Regions from separate parts of the Dechloromonas sp. A34 genome, predicted to be linked through region 1. Evidence: riboswitches for the same ligand, from Rfam matches in the RefSeq annotation. Region 1 holds a riboswitch; each other region holds the start of a gene.
What was found. A riboswitch is a leader RNA that binds a small molecule or an ion and turns the genes downstream of it on or off. The one in region 1 is predicted to bind cyclic di-GMP.
Positions count from the first base shown of each region.

Region 2: it holds a riboswitch for cyclic di-GMP, as region 1 does, so the genes downstream of both, NQE15_RS24065 (DUF1631 family protein) here and NQE15_RS18025 (HD-GYP domain-containing protein) in region 1, are expected to answer to the same signal.
Region 3: it holds a riboswitch for cyclic di-GMP, as region 1 does, so the genes downstream of both, NQE15_RS09100 (hypothetical protein) here and NQE15_RS18025 (HD-GYP domain-containing protein) in region 1, are expected to answer to the same signal.

Region 1 covers NZ_CP102486.1:3,604,666-3,606,928, reverse strand. Annotated here, with positions in the region: gene NQE15_RS18030 (EAL domain-containing protein) at 1-664, shown strand, start outside; cyclic di-GMP riboswitch class I at 786-875, shown strand; gene NQE15_RS18025 (HD-GYP domain-containing protein) at 1,070-2,203, shown strand.
Region 2 covers NZ_CP102486.1:2,389,892-2,392,154, reverse strand. Annotated here, with positions in the region: gene NQE15_RS11990 (DUF5610 domain-containing protein) at 1-218, shown strand, start outside; gene NQE15_RS11985 (HDOD domain-containing protein) at 382-1,221, shown strand; cyclic di-GMP riboswitch class I at 1,274-1,372, shown strand; partial or broken gene NQE15_RS24065 (DUF1631 family protein) at 1,527-2,263, shown strand, end outside.
Region 3 covers NZ_CP102486.1:1,803,230-1,805,492, reverse strand. Annotated here, with positions in the region: gene nhaD (sodium:proton antiporter NhaD) at 1-749, shown strand, start outside; cyclic di-GMP riboswitch class I at 919-1,016, shown strand; gene NQE15_RS09100 (hypothetical protein) at 1,024-1,584, shown strand; gene NQE15_RS09095 (aldehyde dehydrogenase family protein) at 1,985-2,263, shown strand, end outside.

The sequences.
Region 1 (2,263 bases):
GGCGCTGGTACGCTGGCAGCACCCCGAGAGGGGAATGCTGTTGCCTGGCAAATTCATCGGCATCGCCGAGGAGAGCGGCTTGATCCAGCCGCTCGGCGAGTGGGTCTTCTGGGCCGCCTGCAAGCAGTTGGCGGACTTTCGCGCGGCCGGTATCTACGGCGTCAGGATGGCGGTGAACATTTCCGCCATCCAGATGCGTAACGGCAACTTGCCGATCCTGGCCAAAGGCGCCATCGACGCCTTCGGGCTGAATCCCGCCGATCTGGTTTTCGAAATCACCGAATCGGTGGCCATGCAGCAACCGGCGGAAACCGTCCGCATCCTCGATATCCTGCACGATATGGGGATCGGTCTGGCGATTGACGATTTCGGAACCGGCTATTCATCGCTGAGTTACCTGCGCCTGTTCCCGATCGACTTGCTTAAGCTCGACCGCAGCTTCGTCGAGGAGATCGGGCAGAGCGCCGATGGTACCGTGATCTGCGATGCGACCATCGGCCTGGCCCACAATCTCGGCCTGCGCATCGTGGCCGAAGGCGTTGAAACGGACGAGCAGCGCGAATATCTGCGGGGCAGGGGTTGTGATCTGATGCAGGGTTTTCTTTTCAGTCGGCCGGTGCCGGCCAATGAAGTCATCGCCTTTATTCGCCAGCGCAACACTTAAGTTAAGTCGTAACAATCACGGGAAACTGAATAGTTGCCAAGGCAAACCAAATTGCATAAATTTGACCGCTATCGTGGGCTAATTTGATATTTGTCAAGCTGGCAATTTGCCACTAAAGTAGTGTGGGTACTGGCAAACTCGACTGAAAAGCGAGGACGCAAAGCCACCGGTCCTCTGACCCCATCAGGTCAAAGATAGCGGGGCTGCCAAGTACTCCCCTGTGCTTGACCGTTCACTCTCTGTCAGTTGTGTCCCCGTGTCTAACGAGCAACACCAACTGAACAGATGTCTCATGAGTGCATTCAATAGCGTAAACAATCACTGCCTTGGCAAGATCATGGCATTGACCGAAACGAACGATGTGATCGCATCGGACGATATCTACGACAGTCAGGGAGTGAAGCTGTGGGCCAAGGGGGCAAGATTTCCGGGAGCCTGCAGGAGCGACTGGCCAGCCGCAAGTTGCGGACGCCGCTTGAGCTGACGCTTGAGGTCGAGAATGGCATTACCACCGGCGATGTGGCCGATGACTGCCAAAAAATCATCCTGGCGAACCCGATTCTCTGTCACCTGGCCAGCAGCAAGGCCGCCTTTGCCTCTTTGTCACATCTGCGCCTGGTGCGCTTGCCGAGCGCCCTGAAGCTGTTGTTGGCCGCTGCCTACGGCAATCGTGGCGGCGATGAGTATTCGCACGAATTGCACACCATCGCGCTATGCGCCGGTTTTGCGGCATATGCCCAACTCTCCTCGATGGATACCGAACTGTTGCTGAGTGCTGCGCTATTGCATGATTTGGGTGTTCTGTACGTGAACCCGGATTTGCTGCACGCTGACCGTCCGTTGACCGCCAAGGAATGGGCCTCGGTGGCGGTTCATCCGAAGGTTAGCCATATGGTGGCGCTGGAAATCGGCAAACTGCGCGAAGAGGTGGGCCAGGGCATCGGCCAGCATCATGAACGGCTTGATGGCAGCGGCTATCCCTTCATGCTGACCAAGGAGAAGATTTCACCGATCGGCTCGATTCTGGCGGCCGCCGATGCCATGGCGGCGATCATCGAACGGGGCGGCGAAGGGGCGGCCTACCAGGCCACACTGGCCATCAGGCTCATCCCGGAAGAATTCAATCCGGTGCTCAAGGCCTACATCTGCACGTCGCTGCGGGATTTGGCTGAATCATTTGGCCATGGCGATCAGCCTTGCTATGAGCAGACCCGCGACGTCGTGTTCAAGCTCGATCAGGTCGAGCAGAAGGTGCTTGAACTCCTGCAGAGTGCCTCGGGCAAGGTGCACGACCTCCTGCAAATGGCCGGTAACGTCTGCCACAACGTGCGCAAGGCGCTACGAGCCACCGGAGTGGATTCCCTGCTGCAAACTTACACCCCTGGCGACGAGGGCGCGTTCTGTGGCGAGGTCTATCACATCGTCCATGAAACCGGTTGGCGGCTGCGCAATATCTCCCGTACCCTGCAGTTGCGGGCCGATGCCTTGGCGCTGGATGAACAGGCATTTCTGGCACCACTGATCTCCGTTCTGGAATAGTCGCCGACCGCCTTTCCGGTGGATCGAGTAGCCGACTCCGCCGAACTATCCTTCGCCCAC
Region 2 (2,263 bases), 1.2 Mb from region 1:
CAGGGCAGCTCGCTAAAGACTTTGTCGAGTTGATTCGCGGCGGCTTTGAAAAAGGCTTCAATGAAGCGAAAGATATCCTGCAAGGGCTAAAAGTCTTTGGCGGGGATATTGAAAGCGGCGTTATGAAAACCTACGAACTGGTCAGCAAGGGCTACGACGAGTTTCTCGCCAGCAAATTGGGCGGCGGCCAGCCAACGAAGAATCCGGACGACGCTTAGAAGCCTCGATTAGCAGGGAACAAATCCGGACAAGCAGTGCAGAGCTATCGCATCGTCTGCATCTTCGCTTACCATGGCCCTTCTGGACGATGGAAAGGCCGTCTGCGCAGGCGTCGACCGGTAACCGACCACGCCCAAATGCTCATGGACAGAGATACCGGCAATGGAAAGCAAAGAGTCGCTCCGTAAACTGATCGCCGAAGTGGAACAGGGGGAACTGGTCTTTTCGACCCATGCCCATGTCGCCCTACAGGTTCGCCTGGCGCTCGATGACCCGGACATTCATCTCGAGAAGGCGGCCAAAGTTGTCCAGGCAGAGCCCTTGCTGGCATCCCGGATTGTCGCCGTTGCCAACTCGGTGGCCTTCAACCGTTCCGGAAAACCGATATCGGATATCCGCTCTGCCGTGACACGACTCGGCATCAATCTGGTGCGCGCCTTGTCGACCGGCCTGATCATGCGGCAGATTTCAGCAACACCAACGGCGGCACACGAAACCCTCGCGTCGCGCCTATGGGAGCACAGTTCCCACGTTGCAGCCCTCTGCTACGTACTGGCACGACGGGTCAGCCATCAGAATCCAGACATGGCCATGTTTGCCGGAATTGTCCATGAGGTAGGTGGTTTCTATCTGATTTCTCGGGCGTCCGCCTACCCCGATCTCATTGACATCGGCGGCAACGAAACGTGGGCAGCAGGCGGAGAAGCACTGGTCGGCGACGCCGTATTGCGTGCCCTTGCCGTCCCGGACGACATTGCAACAGCCGTCCGGGCCCAATGGCAAGGGAATGTGACATTACCCCCGAAGAGTCTGGCCGACACACTATTTCTTGCCAATTGCCTGACGCCCATCACCAACCCATTGCAACCGGCCATATCGAGCAGCGAACATTCGGAAATGCTTGCCCTGGCCGGGCAGGTCATCGCCGATAACGCACTTGCCGCAGTACTTGAGGAGTCAAGCGAGGAACTAAATACTATAGCTGCCTCTCTCAGACTTTGATATATAGGGGTTTGATTTTTCTGGAAATGATCTAGAATCGTTTTGTGGCCTAACTGTATCAAGGCAAACCCTTCGAAAGATGGGGACGCAAAGTCACCGGTCTAACGGGTCGTATCCAAGGGATGCACCCCACGACAGCGGGACCGCCAGGCTAGGCGGAATTGACAATCCACATTCGTGCGATTGCCAATTGCGCAGATGGCAGCGCGTTTTTGATTCTTTCGCTTTCGTTGGTTTGCTGAACAGGCCCGATTTGATCGAGGTGCAGCATCGTCGTATTCTGTCTGCGACGAAGGGAGCGAGTCATGGCAACGGCCTACAGCAATGTAATCAATCTTCAACCGGGTGGTCCTCATGTGACTGCCTCGGCCAATCGTATCCTGCTCGAATGCCGGGATCTGGCTGCCCGCCGACTGCGCGAAGCGTTACGGGAAATGCTGCAAAAGGCCAGCGAGACTCTGCTCCAGCGCGCCGACATCGCCAAAGACTCCGACGAACGCCGCATGCTCCTTCGTCTTAACGACGCACTGAGCGAGAAAGGCGGTCGCCTCGAGGGACTTCTGGCAGCTCACTGGGGGCGCGAGTTCGATACGGTTTTGCGTGGGACACATAGCACGGCCTCTGGCTCTGGGAATATCCTCCTCGAGGAGATGCAAATCGTCGAGTATGGCGAGATGGACGAAGAGCTCGCCCTGAAATCTCTGGCTCGCCGACTCGACAACAAATGCGAAGGTGAACTCTATGCCCTGGGTCGCCGCTTCAATTACCTGATTGGCAAGGAAAGAGGCGCCGAGACCGAAAATCCGGCGGCTCCCGAGGTTCTTACTCGCGCCCTTCGCGGCGCCTTGCGGGAAGTGGATTTCGATCTGCACAGCCGGCTGGAGTTGTGGCACATTTTTGACGCACTAGTCGACGATCACATCGGGCCGATCTTTCACGCCATCAATGCCCAACTCTTGCAGCACAAGGTCCTGCCCGATCTGAGACGGGATTACGGACGGACCGCCAGCCACGATCCCAGCAAGGAGACAACGAAAAAAAA
Region 3 (2,263 bases), 1.8 Mb from region 1:
AGGGCGTTATCCTGCCGTCCCTGGTCAGCCTGATCGTACCCTTGGGCATTACGGCCTACGCCTTGCGCGGCCGCCAGGTGGAATCGCCGGAACTAGTCGACGACGACCATGGTTTGCGCACCACCGAATTCGAACGCAATCTGATGTTCTTCATGGGCCTGGGCATCCTGGTGGCCGTACCCGCCTTCAAGACGATCACCCATCTGCCGCCTTTCATGGGCATCCTGTTCGGCCTGGGCATCCTCTGGCTGGTCGGCGATCTGGTGCATCGCCACAAGGAAGACGAGTTCAAGCAGCACCTCACGCTGGCCCATGCCCTGAGCAAAATAGACATGAGTTCCCTGGTCTTCTTCGTCGGCATCCTGCTCTCGGTGGCGACGCTGGAACATACGCATATCCTGACCGCACTCGCCCAGTGGCTCGACCAGACCGTCGGGCGACAGGACGTCATCGTGCTGATCATCGGCATGGTCAGCGCCATCGTCGACAACGTGCCCCTGGTCGCCGCCTCGATGGGCATGTACAGCCTGACCGACTTCCCACCCGACCATTTTCTCTGGGAGTTCCTGGCCTATTGCGCCGGCACCGGCGGTTCCATCCTGATCATCGGCTCGGCCGCCGGCGTCGCCGCCATGGGGCTCGAGAAAATCCATTTCTTCTGGTACGTCCGCAAGATCAGCGGACTGGCCCTGGTCGGCTATTTTGCCGGGGCAGGTGTCTATCTCGTTCAGCATCAGCTGCTCACGTAACCGGAGCTCGACCGCCTTGCGAAGTAAAAGTCAAGCCAGAGCATCGACATATCGCCAATGAAACATTGACGCAGATCAACTTTGTTGCAAAAATCGTAACCATAGTGTTTTGGAATAGCAAAACACCATAAGGGAGAATGAGTTCAAGCGCCGACTTGAACTCGCTCAAATCCGAAAAAGGCACACCCGACCGAAAGGCGGGTTCGCAAAGTCACCGGTCTACCGGGAGAAGCCCTGGCTTCACCCCACGACAGCGGGATTGCCGGGGTTACGCATGCGCGTCGTTCGCCACGTTGTTCGTTCGTTGCTGCTGTTCGCAGCACTCGCTGTCTCAAACTTCAGTTTTGCCAATATCGACAATCCCCTGGCTGATGGCCCGCGCTGGGCCTGCTGGTACGCGCCGACCACGCTCAGCGTTCAGTGTTTGCTGATTCATGCCCCGACTCAGGGCATCGAGCTACGGGCTACCGAAGTGGCCAGCCGGATCGACCGTCGCCTGCCGACGCTGGTCCGCATGATCTGGGGCAGCCCCGAGCAACTGGCGGGAACCCACATCAGCATTCCCTTGATGACCACACCCTACGAGATGGACTTTGTCGGGCAGCTGGCCAAGTCGGTGATGTGCGGCGCACAGAAGGATTGTTCGATCCATTTCGACGCCAACACCGATGGCTTTGCGCCAGTCCGCGCCGCCGCCCTGGAGTCGGGCAGCAGCGAATCGGAAATCCTCGCCGAAATGAATGCCCAGGGTCTGGCCCTGGCCCTGGCCCTGGCCCCGAGCGAAGTGGCGGCCTCAGCCAATAACAAGAAGCGCAAACGCGGTTTTGTAAGCTAAGGCGCCGCGCCGGCCTTGGGTCGGCCACGCAAACCGCTGACCGGAAGGCATTTTCGCCGCCACGCCGCCCCCGGCACGTCCATTTTCCCGCGTAATTCAGCACTCCGCCTGAATCAGGCCCGACGCTCCCGTGTTGCCCGTGCACGATCTGCTCAGCATTGGAACAGTTGCTGAGCAATTGATCACCGGCCGCCCCACCCCCTCCGCCACGACTCGGCCGACAAATCGACAAGTGGATGATTTATTTGAGATTTCAATATTGCGAACCGGCAGCCGGGCGGCTGGCATACGGCATGCACCTTATCTGGCAGGACACACGGCAGGGCGCCGGTTCAGATCGAACCAGTTCCTTCCCCTCGAATCAACCCGTTAGCAACCTCATAAATTTCAGGAGACATATATGCTCTACGCAGCCCCCGGCACCGCTGGCGCCAAAATCGCTTACAAATCCAAGTACGACAATTTCATCGGCGGCAAGTGGGTCGCTCCGGTCAAGGGTGAGTACTTCAGCGTCATCACCCCGATCAGCGGCAAGCCATACACGATGGCCGCCCGCTCCACCGCCGAAGACGTCGAACTGGCGCTCGACGCAGCCCATGCCGCTTTCCCGAAATGGGGCAAGAGCGATGCCACGACCCGCTCCAATATCCTGCTCAAGATCGCCGACCGCCTCGAAGCC